2 regions of the Kineococcus halophytocola genome follow, and region 1 is predicted to be linked to the other one. Evidence: predicted binding sites of a transcription regulator. Region 1 holds the regulator's gene; the other holds the start of a gene.
The links. Region 1 encodes LexA, which represses DNA repair genes until DNA is damaged. Its sites were predicted from a motif close to TCGAACANNTGTTCGA; they were not measured.
Positions count from the first base shown of each region.

Region 1 (10,333 bases):
GCGGCGCGCGTTGCCCAGGGCCAGCTTGTCGGTGCGGTCGTAGAAGAACACGCTCATGCCCAGCGCCTCGGCCACGACGGACAGCTGGGAGCCGATGTTGCCGTAGCCGATGATGCCCAGGCGGCGGCCGCGAACCTCGTGCGAGCCGGTCGCGGACTTGTCCCAGACGCCCTCGTGCATGGCGCGGTCCTTGACCGTCAGCCGGCGGGTCAGCGCGATGATCTCGGCCAGGGCGAGCTCGACGACGCTGCGGGTGTTGCTGTAGGGGGCGTTGAAGACGGCGACGCCGTGGGCCGCGGCGGCGAACAGGTCGACCTGGTTGGTGCCGATGCAGAAGGCACCGACGGCCCGCAGGTCCGGGGCGTTCTCCAGCACCTTGGCCGTGACCTGGGTCTGGGACCGGATGCCGAGCAGCTGGACGCCCTCGAGGCGTTCGAGCAGTTCGGCCTCGTCCAGCGCCCCGGGAGCGCTCTCGACGTGCCAGCCGGCCTCGGCCAGCAGGGCCCGGGCGTCGGCGTGGATGTTCTCGAGCAGCAGCGCACGTCCGGTGCGGGCCGGGGCGAGGTCGGGGGCGGGCACGTGGTTCCTCCAGCGGCGGGTGCGGTCGGGCCCCCAGTCTCCCGCACGGGGGCCGACCCGCCGTCCGCGGTGTGGCGATCCCCGGCGCAGGCTTCACGGTGCGTCACACGCGGGTGGTCGCGGGCATTCGGGTGGAGTTCGCGGCGGCTCGACCACGGCACCACCGCAGGTGACGTGTTCGGTTGCACCACAAACGGTCTGCGAGCCGATCCGGCGGACGGGGCACTGTGCCCGGTTGCGCAGGGCGGGCGATGTTCGTCACCGAGGGTGAGCGCGCCTCACCGGTTCGGCGTTGCCGCGTCCCGACGGGGCTCCCTACCGTCGCGCGACGGACGGGGGCCCGCCCCCGCCCCAGGGAGAGGAGCGCCGGGTGGACCGCCTCCCCGTCCTGCACCGCGACCCCACGACCGTCCCGCGCCCGGTCGCACCCACCACCCCGCACGGGCCCGGACCGGACGCACCGGTGCTCGCGCGAGCCGGCCGGCTCGACGTTGCCCGCACCCCCGCCGACCGCCGGACCCCCCGGCACCGCACCCCCCGGCACCGGGCCCGGCTCACCCCGCGCCGGCCCACCTCCCCCGGCGCGGGTCCGGTGCTGCCGGTCCTGGCCGCCGCCGGCACCCTCGCGCCCCTGCTCGGCGTCCCCCTCCCCGCCCCGGTGGCCGCGCTCGTCCTCGGCGCCGCGGTCGTCACCCTCGGGTCACCCCTGCTGCACCTGAGCGGGGTCGCGCTCCCCGACCCCCTGGTCCGGGTGGTCGTCGCCGCGGCCACCGGTCTGGTCCTCGTGACGGGCCTGTTCCGCCTCGCCGAGGTCACCGGCGCGCGCCCCGACGGACCCGCCGTCGCCGCTGCGGGTCTGGTGCTGCTCGTCGTGGCCGGGATCGCCCGTCACACCCTGGCCCGGCGCACCCCGGCCCGGCACACCGGTGGCCGGGCGGGGCCGTCGTGGCGGGGACGGCTCCCGCTGCTGGGGCTGCTCGTGCTGCCGGGGCTGGCCTGGCTCGACGCGCTGGGCCGGGTCGAGTCCCCCGGGTGGCTGCGGGGGGCCGTGCTCGTGGGCGCCGTCGTCGTGCTGGGGCGGCTGACGCTGCGCCGGGGCGGGCGCCGGGACCGGGTGGGCACCGCCGCCGCCGTCCACGCGGTCGCCGTCGCCGTGCTCACCCCGTGGGCCGGGGTGGGCGGGCCGGACGGGACGGTGGCGGCGGGTCCGTGGACCTCCGGCCTGGACCGGGCGTGGTCGCTGTCGCCCGCGACGGTGGAGGAGGTCGTGCTGCCGGCCGTCACCGCCCTCGTCGTCCCGGGGACGTGGCTCATCGCCGAACGGGTCGTGGGGCGCCGTCGCGCCGTCGTCGTGGCCGTCCTCGCCCTGGCCGCTCTCACCCTCGCGCCCGGCGGGCCGGGTGACCTGGCCCTCACCGCGGCCGTGCTCCTGGTCGCCACCGGTTCGGTGCCCCGCGGCCGCGACCACGCCCTGCGCGGCCGGCGCGGGCTCGTGCTGGCGCTGGGGACCGGTGCCCTGGTCGTGGCCCCCAGCGCCGGCGTCTTCGCCGCGCAGGCCTGCCTGGCCGCGCTGGGCGTGCTCCTGCTGCGGCCCCGCGTCCCCCGGGAGGCGGTGGTCCTCACCCTCCCGCTGGCCCTGGGGTTCGCCGCGGCCCTGTGGGCGGCGACCGCCCTGGGACGGGGACCCACCCCGCCGGTGGGCCCGGCGGCGGCCACGGCGGTCCTGCTCCTCGCGCTGGGCGCCACCGGTCTGCTGACGGTGCTGCGGGCCCGGGTGCGGCGGACACCGCAGGACGTCGAGGTCCTCGCCCTGGCCGGTGCCGGGCTGCTGGTCCACGTCGCGGTGACCCTCGGGGCCGGGCGGGTCGGGAGCCCGGTCCTCTCCGTCCTGCTGCTGACGGTGCCGGCCGTGCTCGGCCTGGCCGCCGGCTGGGGTCTGCTGGCCACGGCCCTGGGCGTGGTCCTGGACCGGGTGCCCGGCCGCTGGCTGCGCGCGGATACGCGGGCCACCGGCGCTCACCGCGCGAGGCCCGGGTGGACCCTGCGGACCGCGCTCGTGGCGCTCGCCGTGTTCGCCGTGGTCCACGCCCGACGCGTGCTGGGCTGACCCCCGCAGGACACCGGGGACCCGTCAGGCGGAGGCGACGGCCTCCTCGAGGCCGACCTCACCGGAGGCCAGCCCCAGGACCGGCGCCGGGGGCGCACCGGAGACGAGCCGGTCCACCAGCGCCAGGACCACGGCCGCGACGTCGGCCCGCGGGACGCTGCCGCCGTCGACGTCGGGGTCCAGCCGCACCCGGCCGGTGCCGGGCTCGTCGAGCAGGCCGGCCGGTCGCAGCACGCTGACCCGCAGGCCCCGGCGGGCCAGCAGGTCCTCCTCGGCGGCCAGCTTGGCGCGCAGGTAGGCCAGGAAGACCTCCTCGACCCCCTCGGGGCTCGCCCCGTCGCGGACCCGGTCCACCCCGATCGAGGACACGAGCAGGTAGGACTCGACCCCGGCCCGCTCGGCGGCGTCCGCCAGCAGCACCGCGGCCCCGCGGTCGACCGTGTCCTTGCGCTCGGGACCGCTGCCCGGGCCCGCCCCGGCGGCGAAGACGACGGCGTCGGCCCCGGTCAGGTCGGCGGCGAGCTGCTCGGCCCCGTCCGGCGCCGTGGCCAGCGACTCCAGGTCGCGCACGACGGCGGTGACGCCGATCGCGGCCAGGTCGGCGACGTGGTCGGGGTTGCGGACCAGGCCCACCACCTCGTCCCCGCGGTCGGCGGCCAGCCGTCCCAGCAGCTGGGCGATCTTCCCGTGTCCTCCGGCGATGACGATGCGCACGACGTGCACGGTAGGAGGCCCGGGCCCACCCCGCACGCCCGCGGGTCCCGCGGGCGGCGGCACCGCCCCCGGGACCTGCGGGGTCGGCTCAGAGCTGCTCGCCGGTCAGCGTCGCCGCGTCCGGCAGCGCCTCCAGCCGCTCCGGCGGGATGGGCTTGCCGGAGACCACCGAGACGCCGTAGGTGCCGTCCTCGATCCGCTGGAGCGCGTCCTGCACGCTGCCCAGCCGACGGCGCGCGCCCTCCAGCAGGCCCTCGTTCTCGGCGGCCTGCTGCTCGTGGGCGCCCATGTCCCCGGCGTCCTGGCCGCCCTCGGCGGCGTCCGGCGTGCTGCCGGACTCCAGCCGGGCGACGAGGTCGTCGATCGTGGTCCGCAGGTCGTGCTGCATGGTGAGGAGCCGCTCGCGGGCGGCGTCGAGGTCGAGAGAGCTGGCGTCCATGGTGGACGTTCCTACCGTGCCGGGGCCGTTCCGGCACGACGAGCCGGGTGCGGCGGGTCCATGCTGAGGAGGTGATCTCCCTCGACCTCGCCCTGCGCCTCAAGGACGCCGGCCTGGCGTGGCACCCCCGTTCCGGGGACCGCTTCGTCATCCCCCACCGCGACATGGACGCCGACGTCTTCACGCTCTCGGACATGACGGTCGAGGTGCACGACCACCCCACCGGACGGGTCATCGGCTTCAACGGGACCACCGAGTGGGCCCTGGACTCCGTCGACCAGCCGGAGGCGTGCTGGCTGCCCGCCGAGCACCAGCTCCGCGAACTGCTGGGGGACCGCTTCACCCGCCTGGAACGGCGCGAGGACGCCGACGGCGCGCTGCACCGGGTGCTGCTGCTGGACGGGGACGGCGCGGACGCCTTCGAGGCCCGGGACGCCGCCGACGCCTACGGCCGGGCCCTGCTGCACCACCTCTCCGGCGCCACCGGCGGCAGCGTCGGCACGGGCGGGGCGACCGTCCGGTCCTGAGACCGGCCCCGCGCCCGGCCCGGGCTCACTGCGGGCCGGGGTCCTCCTCGCGCTTGGCCAGGAACTGCTCGAACTGCTCGGCGATCTCGTCGCCGGTGGGCAGGTAGGCGCTGGCCGCGCCCGTGCCGCGGCCCTCGTCGCCGGAGGCGTCGTACTGCTCCTCCAGGGCCGTGACCACCGCGGCCGCCTCGGGGGACTCGGTCACCTGGCGGTCCACCTCCACGCGGGTGGTGGCGGCGGCCTCCTGCAGCGCCTGGACGTCCACGGCCACCCCCGTCGCCCCCGAGAGGGTCCGCACCAGCACGGCCGCGGCGTCCGGGTAGTCGCTGCCGGCGAGGTAGTGCGGGACGTGCGCCAGCACCGAGAGCACGTCCCGCCCGGCCTGGGAGCCGCGCAGGTGCAGCAGCGCCGAGGCGTGCCCGGGGACCTGGGCCTGCAGGTCCCACGTCCGGTAGCCCTCCAGCAGTTCCGGGCGGCTCGCGGCGGCGGTGACCCCGGAGGGGCGGGTGTGCGGGACCGCGGTGGGGGCCGCGGACACCACGGTCACCAGACCGACGCCGAGCTCGTCGACGATGCGCCACACCGCCGCGCAGAAGCGTTCCCACTGCACGTCCGGCTCGGGACCGGACAGCAGGAGCAGCGAGGACCCCTCCTCGTCGAACACCCGCAGCAGGCGCAGGCGGGGTTCCTCGACCTCGAGCCAGTCCTGCCCGCCGAAGGTCATCGTGGGGCGGCGGGCCCGGTAGTCGTGGAGCTGGTCGACGTCGAAGGTGGCGACCACCTCGTGCCGGCACACGTCCAGCAGGTGCTCCACGGTCTGCCGCACCGCGGCACCGGCGTCGACGAAACCCGACAGGGCGACGACCAGCGGGGGTTCGGTGAGGGCGGGGCGTTCGCCCTCGTAGGAGTAGAGGGAGCCCGGATCCAGCATCCCTCCATCATCCCCGGGCCCGCGGCGGGCCCGGCGGGCAGGGTCAGCCGCCGGTGGGGACCGGCCGTCCCTGGTCCGCGGCGACGACGCCGAGACCGGCCTCGCGCTCGGCCCGCAGGCGGTCGATGGCCTTCTCGAAGTCGGCCAGGGAGTCGAAGGCCTGGTAGACGGAGGCGAAGCGCAGGTAGGCCACCTCGTCCAGCTCCTGCAGGAACGGCAGGGTGGCCAGGCCGACCTGGTGGGCGTCGATCTCCGCAGCGCCCTGGGCCCGCACGGCCTCCTCGACGCGGTGGGCCAGCAGCGCGATGTCGTCCTCGCTCACGGGCCGGCCCTGGCAGGCCTTGCGCACACCGGAGGCGATCTTGGCGCGGCTGAAGGGTTCGGGGGCACCGGAGCGCTTGAGCACGGTCAGGCTCGCCGTCTCGACGGTGGTGAACCGCTTGGAGCAGTTCGGGCACTGGCGCCGGCGGCGGATCGAGGTGCCGTCGTCGGTGGTGCGGGAGTCCACGACGCGCGAGTCCTCGTGCCGGCAGAACGGGCAGTGCACCGAGACTTCCTCCCCCGCGACCGGTCGAGTCATGTGGCCCAGCCTCGACCGTACGTCGCGACGGGTGTCCGCAGCAACACGGCCCCGCGGGTGGGCGCCACGGTCAGGGCCGGCCGGGCCGGCCGGGCATCGTGAGGCGCTGACCGGCCTGCAGGGTCATGGACGGCAGGCCGTTGAGCTCGACGATGTCGCCGGCGACCTCGCGCCAGTCCTCCTGCGGCGCCCACTGCGCGGCGATGGCCGACAGCGTCTGGCCCGGCGCGACCGTGAGGACGATGGGCGCCGGCGCCCGGTCGGCCCCGGCCGAGGCGCCGGTGAAGGTCCCCGTGACCGCGACCACCGCCCCGGTCAGGGCCGTGGCGGCGGTGCAGGTGATGAGCAGGCGACCCCGGCGGGTCAGGCGCAGGGGGCGAGGGGCCGGGCGCTGCGCGGCGGGACGGGTGCACCGCCGGGCCCGCCGCGCGCAGCGGCGGGCGGGGGACGGGGTGAGGGGGGACGGGACGAGGGTGGACGGGGCGAGGGCGGTGGTGCTCACGGACGTGGACCTCCATCTCGGTGGCGCCGCGGATCGAACGGGTGTTCGACCGGGCGGGGTCTGTTCTACCACCGTTCGAACAGCGGGTCGCAACCCCCGCGGTGCGGGGTGACGGGGACGGACGGTGCCACCGGCCACCGACACACGCCGCCACCTGCGACGACGCACCCCGGGCCCGCCGAGGACACGCCGGTTCGAACACCTGTTTGATCGATCCGGGTGCACTGGCTACCGTGGCCGCCACCGGAGGACTTCCCCGATCCGGGTGAACGGCAGACAGGAGAAGGACGTGGCCGACGCGCTGGACGGAACGACGGACGCAGCGAGCGAGGACCCCGGCACCCTCGGGACGGTCCACGAGTTCCCCGACGCCCCCGTGGTCCGCGACGGGCTCACCGCGCGTCAGCGCCGCGTGCTGCACGCCATCAAGGACTGCGTCGACCAGCGCGGCTACCCGCCGAGCATGCGTGAGATCGGCCAGGCCGTCGGCCTGACGAGCCCGAGCAGCGTGGCGCACCAGGTGAAGACGCTGGAGAAGATGGGGTACCTGCGCAAGGACCCGCGCCGGCCCCGCACCCTCGAGGTCGTCTCCCCCGCCCCGCAGTTCGGCTGGGGCCTCATCTCCGGTCTGGACGCGACGACCGGCGACGGCCGCCCCACCCCGGCCTACGTCCCGCTCGTCGGCCGCATCGCCGCCGGCGGGCCGATCCTGGCCGAGGAGCTCGTCGAGGAGGTCTTCCCGCTGCCCACCCAGCTCATCGGGACCGGGGAGCACTTCATGCTGCGGGTCGTGGGCGAGTCGATGATCGACGCCGCCATCTGCGACGGCGACTGGGTCGTGGTGCGCCAGCAGCCGACGGCCGAGAACGGGGACGTCGTGGCCGCCATGATCGACGGCGAGGCGACGGTGAAGGTGCTGCAGCGCAAGGACGGCCACGTCAAGCTGCTGCCCCGCAACCCGCTGTTCGACCCCATCGACGGCGACGAGGCCACGATCCTCGGCAAGGTCACCGCGGTCCTGCGCAGCCTCTGACCGCACGCACCCCCGGTGAGGGGTCGGCGCAGACGGGTCAGCGGACGGGCTGCACCAGCTCGACCGCGGCCTCGATCGCCAGCCGGGGCGAGGTGAGCACCGGCACGTGCAGGTCGCGCAGCAACGGCGCCGCGTCGACCATGCTCGCCTGGGCCAGCACGACGACGTCCACGGGCGGGTCCAGCGACAGCACCGCCCGGCGCACCGCCTCGGCCACCCCCGTGGTGTACGTCAGCAGGTCGCCGTCCTCGAAGGCCGCCCAGGTGTCGGTGCACCGGACCTCGACGAACTCCACCGCCCGCCCGGTGCTGTCGGCGCACTCGTGCAGCAGCGGCATCAGGGTGGCCGCGGCCTCGTCGAGGGAGGCCACCACCGCCACCCGCCGCCCGGCGAGCACGGCGGCCTCGGCCATCGGGCGGTCGACGCGCACGACCCGCAGCCCCATCCCGGCACCGACCTGCTTGGCCGTGGGGCCCAGGGTCGAGCAGGTGCAGACGACGACGTCGGCGCCCTCGGCCACGAGCCGGCGCAGCCGGTCCGCGAGCGCCGGGCGGACGCTGTCGGGTCCGCCCGTGCGGGCCGCGGTCAGCAGACCGGTGTCGACCAGGTGACGCCCGGCAACGGTGTCGTCGCGCTCGGTCAGGAGATCACTGAACGTGCGCACGTGCGCGTGCGCGGAGTGGAAGAAGCCGACGGTGGCCACGCACCGAGCATGCCACGACGTGCCCGCCCCGGCGCCAGAGAACGCGGGTCCCTCACCCGCTCAGCCTCCGCAGGGCGGCCAGGACGGTGTCCGTGGACGTCGTGGACCAGAAGTCGGGCAGGGACTCCCGCAGGAAGCCGCCGTAGCGGGCCGTGGCCAGCCGGGAGTCGAGCACCGCCACGACACCCTTGTCCCCCGCGGCCCGGATGAGCCGGCCCGCGCCCTGGGCGAGCCGCACGGCGGCGTGCGAGACCGAGACCGTGAGGAACCCGTTGCCCCCCGCGGCGTCCACGGCCCGCGACCGGGCCGACATCAGCGGGTCGTCCGGGCGCGGGAAGGGGATGCGGTCGACGACGACCAGGGAGCAGCTGTCCCCCGGCACGTCCACGCCCTGCCACAGCGACAGGGTGCCGAACAGGGACGTGGCGGGGTCCTCGGTGAAGTCCCGCACCAGCTTGGGCAGCCGGTCCTCCCCCTGGCACAGCACGGGCGTGCCGAGCCGCTCGCGCAGCGCCTGCGCGGCCTCCTCGGCGGCCCGGCGGGAGGAGAACAGCCCCAGGGTGCGCCCGCCGGCGGCCTCCACGAGCGCGGCCAGCTCGTCCAGGGCCGCCTCCCCGGCGCCCGCGCGCCCCGGCGGGGGCAGGTGGCGGGCGACGTAGAGGATCCCCTGCCGGGGGTAGTCGAAGGGGCTGCCCACGTCGAGACCGGTCCACCCGGTGGCCGAGCCCTTCTGCCCCCTGAGGCCGAAGGCGCCCGCGACGGGGTCGAAGGACCCCCCGAGGGTGAGGGTGGCCGACGTCGCGACCACGGTCCGCTCGGTGAACAGCCGCTCGCGCAGCAGGCCGGCGACGGACAGCGGGGCGATGTGCAGGGAGGGGGCGCGCGAGGCCGGGCCGTAGCCGGCGGTCACCCAGGCCACGTCGAAGCTGTCCCGGGCCCCCCGGCCCACGTCGGCGGCCAGCCGCTCGGCCACGGAGAAGACCTCCTGGACCGAGGCGCGCGCCAGGTGGCGGGCTCCGCGCGACTCCGGGTCCTCCTCCTTGCCGGCGCCCTCCGAGGCGTCCTTGAGGTCGGTCAGCCCCTGGCGGGCGGCGTCGCGGACGGCGACGACGGCCTCGGCCAGGGCGTCCGGCCACCGGTCCAGGCGCCCGGGCGGGGCCTGCTCGAGCGCGGCCTCCAGGGCCACGGAGGCGTCGTCCAGGGCCTCGGAGACGATCCCGGCGCTGCGCCGCAACCGGCGGGAGGCGGCGTGCAGGACCGCGGCGGACAGCTCGGCGGTCGCGACGGCCGTGACGCGGTCGGCGAGCTCGTGGGCCTCGTCGACGACGAGGACATCGTGCTCGGGCAGCAGCAGGCCGCTGTTCTCCATCGCGTCGATGGCGGTCATGGCGTGGTTGGTGACGACGACGTCGACCTGGCGGGCGCGGGCGCGCACCTGCTCGGAGAAGCACTCCGCGGCCACCGGGCAGCGCTGGGCGCCCAGGCACTCCCGGGCCGAGACCGAGACCTGCCGCCAGGCGCGGTCGCTGACGCCGGGGTCGAGGTCGTCGCGGTCGCCGGTGCTCGTCGTGGCCGCCCACTCGCGCAGCCGGACCACCTCGCGCCCGAGGCGGCCGGTGTCCCCCGCGCCCTCGCCGGTGGGCGCGGCGACGTCGAACAGCGCGCCCTCGTCGCTGGGGAACCCGCCGTCGAGCTTGTTGCGGCACAGGTAGTTGGCCCGGCCCTTGAGCAGTTCCCACGTCGGTTCGCGGTGCAGGGCCGGGGCGATGGCCTGGGCCAGCCGCGGCAGGTCCCGCTCGACGACCTGGGCCTGCAGGGCGAGCGTGGCCGTGGTGACCACGACGCGGCGGTCGGTGTGCACGGCGTGGGCGACGGCGGGCACGAGGTAGGCCATCGACTTGCCCGTCCCGGTGCCGGCCTGCACGAGCAGGTGCCGCCGGGCGCGGATCGCGTCGGTGACGGCCTGCGCCATCCGCACCTGACCCTCGCGCCGCTGCCCCCCGAGGACGGCGACGACCTGGTCCAGCAGCGCCGCGGCCTCGGGCCCGTCCACGTCCCCGAGCTGGTCCCCCGGCTGGTCCCCCGGCTGGTCCCCCGGCTGGTCCCCCGGCTGGTCCCCCGGCTGGTCCTGGACGTCGACGACGGGGGTGGGGGGTCCGGCTGTCGTGCTCACCGGGCCATCCTCCCCCGCGGCTCCGACACGGCCGACCACCCGTCC
Region 1 covers NZ_JBGFTU010000003.1:78,135-88,467, forward strand. The annotation lists gene serA (phosphoglycerate dehydrogenase) at 1-579, opposite strand, end outside; gene AB2L27_RS03325 (hypothetical protein) at 950-2,686, shown strand; gene AB2L27_RS03330 (SDR family oxidoreductase) at 2,711-3,400, opposite strand; gene AB2L27_RS03335 (TraR/DksA family transcriptional regulator) at 3,489-3,839, opposite strand; gene AB2L27_RS03340 (pilus assembly protein CpaE) at 3,911-4,366, shown strand; gene AB2L27_RS03345 (proteasome assembly chaperone family protein) at 4,392-5,297, opposite strand; gene nrdR (transcriptional regulator NrdR) at 5,341-5,844, opposite strand; gene AB2L27_RS03355 (LysM peptidoglycan-binding domain-containing protein) at 5,948-6,379, opposite strand; gene lexA (transcriptional repressor LexA) at 6,669-7,412, shown strand; gene AB2L27_RS03365 (aspartate/glutamate racemase family protein) at 7,450-8,115, opposite strand; gene AB2L27_RS03370 (ATP-dependent DNA helicase) at 8,168-10,168, opposite strand.

Region 2 (10,333 bases), on a different contig from region 1:
GAGCCCGGCCAGGAGCAGGGCGACACCCTCGTCCACGAACAGGTACCCGAGGACGGCCGCCGCGAGGAGGCCGATCTCGAGCGCCCACTGCCGGCGGCTGCGCCGGGGGTAGGAGCGCACGGGCATGCGCAGGTAGGCGACGAGGAAGAGGACGAAGAAGACGAGGCAGAGCCCCACCCCCGCGATCGCCCACCCGAGGCCGCCCGTCCACACCGCGACGGCGAAGCAGGTGAAGCCGGCGACGTAGGGGACGGCCACGGCGGGCGGGACCCAGCGCGGGAAGGGGTCGGGCCGGGCGGCCGCGAGCGCGGCGTCGGCGGTCCGGAGGTCGGTCCTGGCGCGGTCTGCTGTGGTCATGGGTCATTCCTACAGGAGTACTTTCCATGCCCGCAAGTACTTTCTCGTCGACTTGTCGGACGGTGGGGTCGTGGTCACCGCGGACGCACCGGACACCTGGCACCGGGGAGGTCGGGGTGGAGGCGCTGGGTCCTCCCCACCCGCCTGCCCGCACCGGGGACGGCTCAGAACTGCGACGCCATGCGCCCCAGCACGGGGGTCCACCCGACGACGCGGCGCTGGGCGACGATCCCGTCCCGCACGAACGGGTCGGCCTCGAGCAGGGCCTCGACGGCCGCCGCGTCCGGCGCCTCGAGGACGAGGACCGCGCCGTCGTCGTCGGTCGGCCCGGAGGCGACGAGCTGCGGCAGCGACCCGAGGTACTCGCGGTGGGCGGCGCGCCCGGCGTCCCGGGCGGCGGTGTCGGAGGAGTAGGCGTAGGTGGCGACGAAGTACGGCATGCCGGGACGCTACCGGGCACCGGCGGGCACGGCGGTCGCGCGCACGCGCCGGGACGCGTCGAGCCGCGGCATGACGAACCCCACGAGCGGGCCGATGCCGAACGCGAAGACCACGGTCCCCACCGCCACGTCCCCGCCCAGCACGGCCCCCACGACGAGCACCGGCACCTCGACGAACCCGCGGCACTGCCAGATCGGGCGCCCGGTGCGCGCGTGCAGGCCGGTCATCAGCCCGTCGCGCGGGCCGGGCCCCAGGCCGGCGCCGATGTAGACGCCGCTCGCGACGGCCAGCAGCAGCAGTCCCACCGCGAACAGCGGAACCCGTACGAGCAGGAGCTCCGGGGAGGGCAGCAGGTCCACCGTGGCCTCGATGACCGTCCCGACGAGCAGGACGTTGAGGACCGTCCCGATCCCCGGCCGCTGCCGCAACGGGATCCACAGCAGCAGGACGGCGATCCCGATGAGGTTGGCCAGCCAGCCGACGCCCACGCCCGTCTGCGCGGCCAGCCCCGTGGCGAACACGGTCCAGGGCCCCACCCCGACGTGGGCCAGGACCATCAGCCCCTCCGCGACGCCGTAGAGGACGAGACCGACGAGGAGGCGCCCGACGCGCGACGGGAACAGCGGCTTGCTCACACCACGATTGGACCGCACTCCACCACCCCGCCGACAGCGCCAATCCGCCTAGGGTGGACTGGTGCCCACGCTCTCCGCCGCCGGACTGGCCCAGCTCCTCGGCGACTGGCGCGACGACGGCCCCGCCCTGCGCGCGCTGGCCGACCGCGTCCGGCTGCTGCTGCTCGACGGCCGGGTGCTGTCCGGCAGCCGGTTGCCGGCCGAGCGCGAGCTCGCGGCCGCGCTGGGGGTCAGCCGCACCACGGTGGCGGCGGCCTACGCCCGCCTGCGCGACAGCGGGCACCTGCGCAGCGTGCGCGGCTCCGGCAGCGTCATCGCGCTGCCCACGGGTTCGCCCAGCGGGTCCGCGGAACCCCTCGCCGACGGTGGGCTCGTCAACCTCACCCGTGCCGTCCTGCCCGCGGCCCCCGTCGTCGCCGACGCGGCCCGCGCCGCGGCGCAGGACCTGCTGACCCACCTGCCCGGGGACGGGTACGAACTCCTCGGCGTCCCGTCCCTGCGGGCGGCCGTCGCCGACCGCTACACCGCCCGGGGCCTGCCGACGACCCCCGAGGAGGTGCTCGTCACGCTGGGCGCCCAGCACGCCGTCGGTCTGCTCTGCCGCGCGTTCCTGTCCCCCGGCGACCGGGTCCTCGTCGAGTCCCCCGGCTACCCGTACGCCGTCGACGCGGCGCGCGGGGTGGGGGGCCGCCCGGTCGCCGTGCCCGTCACCGCCGGCACCCGGGAGGCCCCCGGCGACTGGGACGAGGAGGCGCTGGAGGACGCGTTCGCCCGGACCCGTCCGGCGCTGGCCTACCTCATGCCGGGGTTCCAGAACCCCACGGGTGCCGTCATGCCCACGGCGCTGCGCCGGCGCGTCGTCGAACTGGCCCGCCGGCACGGGACGCGGCTCGTCGTCGACGAGACGACCAACGACCTCGCCCTGGACGGGCCGGTGCCCCCGCCGTTCCCCGCCGACGCGGTGCACGTCGGGTCGGCGGCGAAGTCGCTGTGGGGCGGGTTGCGGATCGGCTGGGTGCGGGCCGACGCCGCCACCGTGCGGCACGCCGCCGCGCACCGCACCCCCTGGGAACTGGGAACCCCCGTGCTGGAGCAGCTCGTCGTCGCCCGCTGCCTGCCCCAGCTCGACGAGGTCCTGCTCGAGCGGTGTGAGGAACTGCGGCAGCGGCGCGACGCGCTCACCGCCGAACTCGCGGCCGCGCTCCCGGAGTGGGGCGTCCCGCACGTGCCGGGCGGCCTGGCGCTGTGGGTCCAGCTGCCCACCCCGACGAGTTCCGTGCTGGCCCTCGCCGCGCAGCGGCACGGCGTGCTGCTGACGGCGGGCCCGCGGTTCGGGGTGGACGGGGCGTTCGAGCGGTACCTGCGGCTGCCGTTCGGCGCCGACGCGCGCACGTCGCGCACCGTCGTCGTCCCCGCCCTCGCGCGGGCCTGGCGGGAGACCGGCGCCGTGGCACCGATCCCCCGCCGACTGGAGGTCATCGTCTGACCGCCAGGCGTCAGCCCTTCACCGCCCCGGAGGCCAGACCCGCGACGTAGAACCGCTGCAACGCCACGTAGAGGATGACGCACGGGATCATCGCGACCACGGCCCCGGCGACGAGGTAGCCGTAGTTCACGGCCCCGTACGCCCCGGACTGCAGGTTCACCAGCGACAGCGGCAGCGTGTAGAGGCGGTCGTCGGTGAGGAACGTCAGCGCCCCCAGGAACTCGGTCCAGCTCGCCAGGAAGGCGTAGAGCGCGCTGGTGGCCATGCCGGGAACGAGCATGGGCCGCAGCACGGACACGAGGGAGCGCATCGTGCCGGCGCCGTCGACGCGGGCGGAGTCCTCGATCTCGGCCGGGATCGTCTCGAAGGCGTTGCGCATGACGAAGACCCCGAACGGCAGGTTGACCGTGGTGTAGAAGAGCACCAGCCCCAGCCGGGAGTCGGTCAGTCCCATCGCGTTCATCTGCAGGTACAGCGGCGTGATGATCGCCTGGAACGGCACCATCATCGTCACCACGACGACCCCGAAGAGGACGTTGCGGCCCCGGAACGCGAAGCGCCCGAAACCGTACCCGGCCAGCGTCGCGATCACGGCGGTGAGCACGGCGGTCCCGATGGCGACGACCAGGCTGTTGCCCACCGACCGCAGGACGTCGAGGTCACTGCTGAACAGCGCCGAGAAGTTCTCCGTGGTGAAGGTGAACAGGTCCCCCACGTCCGGGTCGCTCGCCACGATGGCCTCGTTCGCCTGGAACGAGCGCAGCACCGACCAGGCCAGCGGCAGGAGGAAGACCAGGGTGGCGAGGATCCCCCCGAGCCAGTAGAGGGTCAGCTTCGTGCGGTTCTCAGCGCGTCCTGCACCGGGCGTCTCGCGGCCGCGCCGCACCTTGAGCAGTCGGGGGGTCCCCTGGGTGGCGGGGCTCGTCAACGATGCCATGACCTCAGTCCTTCTCGCGCAGCAGCCGGAACTGGGCGGCCGTCACCAGACCGACGACCACGACCAGGACGATCGAGAGCGCGGAGGCCGCGCCCAGCTGGAGCTGGACGAAACCGCGCTGGTAGATGTACATGACGACCGTCTGGGTGTCCGTCCCCGGCCCACCGCGGGTGAGGACGTAGAACTGCGTGAACGCCAGCAGCGAACCGATCACGGAGATGACCAGGCTCATGGCGATGGTGCGGCGCAGCATGGGGATCGTGATGCTGCGCTCGCGCTGCCACCACGAGGCGCCGTCCATCTCGGCCGACTCGTAGACGTCGCGCGGGATGCCCTGCATGCCGCCCATGAGCAGCACCATGGTCAGCCCCGACACGGCCCAGACGATCATCACGCAGATCAGACCCGTCGCGAGGGGACCGTCGGCCAGCCAGGCCGTCGTCCCGTCGGTGATCCCCAGGGTCTCCAGGACGATGTTCACCATCCCCGACCCGGGTTGCGCCTCCAGCACCATGAGGAAGCTCAGCGTCGTCAGCCCGATGACGTACGGGACGAAGAAGACGGTGCGGAACACCGTGGAGAACCGGCGGTTGGCGCGGACGACGACGGCGAGCACGTACCCCAGCACGAGGATCGGCAGGGTGACGATCGCCGTGTAGAGGACCGTGTACCCCACCGACTTCCAGAACACGGGGTCGGAGGCGATGGCTGCGTAATTCCCCAGCCCGATGAGCTCGTAGGACCCGATGAGCGGCCAGTTCGTGAAGGACATGTAGACCGCGAACACCAGGGGCGCGAGCACGAAGACCGTGACGAAGACCAGCGCCGGCAGGGTGAGCAGCAAACCGGTCCGCGCTGGGTGGGTGAGGGATCGGGGGTTTCTCTCGAGAGTGCTCACAGTTGCGCCTGTTCCAGGATGCGGTCGAAGTCCTTCTGCCCCTGGGCCAGCGCCCCGTCGACGTCACCGTCGAAGACGGCACGGCGGAACGCCGCGATCCAGGGGGAGTTCTGCTGGTTGAACAGCAGGTTGTACGCGAGCGTCGTCGGTGCGTAGGCGTTCTCGATCTCCTCCAGCGGGGCCACGGCCAGCGGGAACTCCTGGCGGTAGCGGGCCGTCGCCGCGTCCGATCGCACCGGGATGTACCCACCGGCGGGCAGGTTCTCCTGCTGGGTCAGGTCCAGGGCGAAGCGGGCGAACTGCCACGCCGCCGAGGCGTTGGCCGCCCCTCGCGGGATGCAGAGGTTGTCCCCACCGGCGAACGTCGACCGCCCTCCGTCCGGCCCCGGCAGCAGCACGACACCGGTCTTGGCGCGCATCTCCGGCGTCGCGCTCAGCGCGGCGAGGGAGAAGTTCGACGGGAACAGACCGATCCTGCCGTCGCGGAAGTCCGCGCCCCAGCGGGCCCCGTCACCGGAGAAGTTGCTCTGCGGCATGAGCCCTTCGGTCCACATCGTCCGGTACAGCTCGAACGTGCGCCGGACGGCGTCGTTACCCTCGATCGCCCCGCGCTGGTCCCCGACCTCCCCCACGATGTTCGGCGCGTCCGCCGCCCACAGGTGCGGTTGGACGACGAACCCGAGGATGCCGGCCGCGTTGCCGTCGATCGTCCAGCCGTACGTCCCCTCCTCCAGGGCCCCGATGGCGCGGGCGGCCTCCAGCAGACCGTCGAAGTCCCGCGTGTGTTCGACCGGATCCAGCCCGGCACGTTCGAACAGCTCGGTGTTGTAGTACAGCAACGAGTTGTCGGCGATGTACGGGACGCCGTAGTGCCGCTGGTCCCGGGTGGCCAGGCCGAGCTGGCCAGGGTTGAGCCGGTCGGCGAAGTCGAGCTGCTCCACCAGCGGGGTGAGATCGGTGAACGAATCACGGTAGATGAACAGCATCGAGTTGATGTCGTCGATGTCCACGATGTCCGGGACGTTGCCACCACGGATGGCGGTGGCCAGCTTCGTGACGTACTGCCCGTCGAGGACGGGTGTCACCTCGACGCTGACGGCGTCCTGCGAAGCGTTGAACGCGTCGACGACCTGCCGGACGGCGACGACGGTCGCCGCCCGGCACCACAACCGGACGGTACCGGTCGCGTTCTGGCCGAAACCGGCGGCCGTGACGTCGGGCTCGGGCAACTGCGAGGCGCAGGAGGGCAGCAACGCCGACAGACCGGCGATCCCTCCCAGCGCGAGCAGGGTCCTGCGGTGGAGCTCCATCGCACCTCCTCGGAACGGAACGGGGGCCGGTCAGGCCCGGGGCAGCCAGACGCGCATGGCGCCCAGTTCTCGGTTGGCCCAGGCGTAGTAGGGGACCGACGGGACGACCTGGACGGTGTCCTCGGCCTGCGGCGCGGGATCGTCCCCGGCCGGCCGGTAGAGCGGACCGGCCGCCGCACCCACCGCGGCGTGGACGGGCAGGTGCAGGACGGTGACCCCGTCGAGCAGGTCGGACCGGTGCTCGGCGCGGGCGTCGCGCAGTTCGGCGACGCGGACGCGCACGTCGTCGGCGACGAGGCCGTCGGGCAGGTCGACCTGCTCGACGGCGTAGACGAGCGGCCCGCGTTCGACGACGACGCAGCCGCGCACGGCGTCGACGCGCGGGTCGGCCTCGACGATCCGGACCGTCATGGGCAGGACGAGCTCGACGACGTCACCGACGGAGAAGGCCCGCCGCACGCGGAGGTAGTCACCGGCCGTCGTGGGCACGGGCTCGCCCACCACGGTGGCGACGGCACCCTCGGCCCACCCCGGCACGCGCAGCGCCAGCTCGAACTCCCCGGGGGATTCCAGGACCTCCACGCGGACGGTCCCGTCCCAGGGGTAGTCAGTGTCCACCCGCACCCGGGCCCCACCGGCCTGCACCTCACCGGTCGTGAACTGGTGCAGCTGGACCCCGGCGACCCCGTCGCGGTCCGAACTCGTCGCGACGTACGCGTCGAGCTGGGACAACGTGCGCATGATGTTCGGCGGGCAGCACGCGCAGTCGAACCACGGTCGTCGTCCGTGCGCGACGCTGCGTTCCTCCTCGGCGTGCGCGTCGTGCCGGAGCTGCAGGGCGTTGACGTAGAAGTACTCCGTGCCGGCCAGGGAGACCCCGGGCAGGAACGCGTTGAACAGGGTGCGTTCGACGAGGTCGGCGTAGCGCGCCTCCCCCGTCGCCAGCAGCATCCGCCAGCTCCACTGCACGCTCGCGATGGCCGCGCACGTCTCGGCGTAGGCGCGGTCCGGGCCCAGCTCGTAGTGGTCGCCGAACTGCTCCCAGTCCCAGCGCGACCCGATGCCGCCCGTCACGTACGTCTTGGACGACAGCATCCCCTCCCACTGCCGCACGAGGGCGTCGAGCAGTTCCACGTCACCGGTCTCGGCGGCGAGGTCCGCCGCACCTGCTGTGAGGTAGATCGCACGGACCGCGTGGCCCTCGGGCGAGGTGGTCTCCCGGACGGGGAGGCGATCGGAGAAGTAGGTCGGTTCGGCCCCGTGTCGGGTCCGGATGATGTCGTGCCCGCGAGCGTCGACGAACCACCGTGCGAGGTCGAGGTAGGCCCGGTTCCCCGTCTCCCGGAACAGCTCCACCAGGCCCATCTCGACGACGGGGTGGCCGTCGACCTCCTCGGTGCGCCCAGGGCCGAAGGTGGCGACGAGGTGGTCGGCGAGCTTCACCGCGATGTCGAGCAGACCTGTCTCACCCGTGCCCCGGTGCACCGCGACGGCGGCCTGGAACAGGTGCCCGGCGCAGTAGTGCTCGTGGCTCCAGTGCAGGTCGGTGTAGCGCGCACCCTGGCCGCGGACCTGCTGGACGGAGTCGAGGTAGCCGTCCGCCGCCTGGGCGGCGGCGACGACGGCCGTGATCTCGCGGATCCAGCCGAGGATCTGCGGGTCCGGCTCCCGCGCGTGCTCCCAGCCGGCCGCCTCGAGCCACTTGTAGACGTCGGAGTCCATGAAGATCGGCCCCGTGGCCTCACCCTGCTCGACCCCTGCCGCGATCCGCAGGTTCCGCAGGTTGCCCGCGGTCTGGAGCTTGTCGTAGCCGGTGCGGATCGCCTGCCGGCGGTTGATCTGCATGCGCTCGAACCAGAAACCGCCGGTGCTGCGCGAGGCGCCGAGCGGGACGGGGTGCAGGAGGAGCGCTGCCCGGGCGGTGGGCGCGGCGGGCGCGGTCACCGGGGAGGTGGCTGGTCCGGGGGCCAGGTCCGGCCCGGCGGTCGTGCTGGTCATGGTCTCTCCATCGAGGCGGTACCGGCGTGCTCAGAACGTTCGGAACATCCGGAACACGTTTTCTGCCACGACCGTAGAACTCGCCTCCGGTCTCGTCAAGACAGCGTTATCCTCTTGTTGCTCAACGAGTCGGGAGGTGGAGCGTGACAGAAAGCCTTGTTCCGGTACGGATCGTCGACGTGGCTGCGCTGGCGGGTGTCTCAGCGGGCACGGCCTCGAAGGCGCTCAACGGGACCGGCCAGCTGCGCACCGAGACGCGCGACCGCGTCCGCCGGGCGGCCGAGCAGCTCGGCTTCACACCCGACCCGGTCGGGCGGAGCCTGTCCTCCGGGCGCAGCTACACCGTCGGGCTCATCACCACCGACAGCTTCGGCCGCTTCTCGATCCCCATCATGCTCGGGGCCGAGGACGCCCTGGGGGCCGGGGAGATGAGCGTCCTGCTGTGCGACAGTCGCGACGACCCGCTGCGCGAGCAGCACTACCTGCGGGCGCTGCAGGCCCGACGGGTGGACGGGATCATCGTCACGGGCCGGCGCACCGACCCCCGGCCACCGCTGGCGGCGAACGTGCCGGTCCTGTACGCGTTCACCCCCTCGCAGGACCCGCAGGACACCTCGCTGGTGCCCGACCAGGCCACCGGGGCCGCCGAGGCCGTCCAGCACGTCCTGGACCTCGGCCGGCGGCGCGTCGCCCACGTCACCGGCCCGGGCGACCACCACGCCGCCCAGGTCCGGGCGCAGGCCGCCGCGAGCACGGCCGGGGAGACGTTCGCCGGTCCCGTCCTGCACGGCGACTGGACCGAGCGCTGGGGACGGCTGGCCGCTGACCTGCTGCTGCGCCGCCACCCCGACCTGGACGCCGTGACCTGCGGCAGCGACCAGATCGCGCGCGGCCTGTGCGACGGGCTGCGGGACGCCGGCCGCCGCGTCCCGCAGGACGTCGCCGTGGTCGGGTTCGACGACTGGGACGTCATCGCGCTGGCGTCCCGTCCGCCCCTGACGACGGTCAACCTCGGCCTGGGGGCCCTGGGGCGCCGGGCCGGGGAGCTGCTGCTGCGGGCCGTGGGGGGCGACCCCTCTGCGGGGACGACGGCGCTGCCCACCCGGCTCGTGGTGCGGGAGTCGACCGTCCCGGCGTGAACCCCGGTCCGCGCGAGGAGAGGATCGCCCCCGTGCTCCCCGAACCGCAGGTCCTGCGCCCCACCGCCGGCACCGTGACCGACGCCTTCGACCCCTCGCTCACCCCCGTGCTCACCGTGGACAGCGGCGAGCGGTTCACCGTCGAGGCCCTCGACGCGCACGGGTTCACCCGCCGCCCCGAGCACCCCGGCGCCCCCACCCCGCGCCTGCTCGAGGGTGCGCAGGGGCACTGCCTGAGCGGGCCGGTCGCGGTGCGCGGTGCCGAACCCGGCGACGTCGTCGCGGTGACGATCCACGCGGTGCGGACGGCCGGCTGGGGCTGGACGGTCGCAGGGGTGGACACCCCGCTGAACCGGCGGCTCGGCACCACCGGGCGCGTGGACCTGCTGTGGGACATCGGGTCCGGGACGGCCACGAACCAGCTCGGGTTCACGGTCGACACCGCGCCGTTCCTCGGCGTCGTCGGGACGACCCCGGCCGCCCCCGGACGGCACTCGACCATCCCGCCGCGGCCCGGTCACGGCGGGAACGTCGACTGCCGCTCCCTCGTCGCGGGCTCGACGCTGTTCCTGCCCGTCCACGTGCCCGGGGCGCTGCTGTGCCTGGGCGACGGGCACGCCGCGCAGGGCGACGGGGAGGTGTGCGGCACGGCCGTGGAGTGCGCGACGACGACGGACCTGTCGGTCGCCGTCGTGCCGGCCCCGGCCCTGCCGACCGTCCACGCCGTCACCCCGACCGAACGGATCACCTTCGGCTTCGACGCCGACCTGGGCGCCGCCACCGACGCAGCGCTGGGGGACCTCGTCACGTGGGTGGCCGCCGAGCACGACCTGGACCGCCCGACCGCGCTGGCCCTGCTCAGCAGTTGCGCCGACCTGCGCGTCACCCAGGTCGCGAACCGCACGTGGGGCGTGCACGCCGTCCTGCGCCACGACACCCTGCGCCGCCGCTGAACCGCGAGGGGTTCAGGCCGTGCCGCGCGGGGTGAAGACGTGCTCGACCCGGCGCGTCTGCGACTGCGCCGCACCCCCCGCGTCCTTCAGCGCCCCCACCGCGAGGTCGACGGCCTGGCGCGCCACCTCGTGCATGTCGACGGCCAGCGTCGTCAACTGCGGGGTGACGAAGGTGCCGA
Region 2 covers NZ_JBGFTU010000016.1:69,306-79,638, forward strand. The annotation lists gene AB2L27_RS14335 (hypothetical protein) at 1-357, opposite strand, end outside; gene AB2L27_RS14340 (YciI family protein) at 522-797, opposite strand; gene yczE (membrane protein YczE) at 807-1,433, opposite strand; gene yczR (MocR-like transcription factor YczR) at 1,495-2,919, shown strand; gene AB2L27_RS14355 (carbohydrate ABC transporter permease) at 2,930-3,856, opposite strand; gene AB2L27_RS14360 (carbohydrate ABC transporter permease) at 3,861-4,700, opposite strand; gene AB2L27_RS14365 (ABC transporter substrate-binding protein) at 4,751-6,064, opposite strand; gene AB2L27_RS14370 (glycoside hydrolase family 127 protein) at 6,095-8,062, opposite strand; gene AB2L27_RS14375 (LacI family DNA-binding transcriptional regulator) at 8,242-9,201, shown strand; gene AB2L27_RS14380 (acetamidase/formamidase family protein) at 9,198-10,154, shown strand; gene AB2L27_RS14385 (LacI family DNA-binding transcriptional regulator) at 10,167-10,333, opposite strand, start outside.
Region 2: AB2L27_RS14370 (glycoside hydrolase family 127 protein) is a predicted target of LexA. The motif match lies at 8,112-8,127, and genes of this name have one in related genera.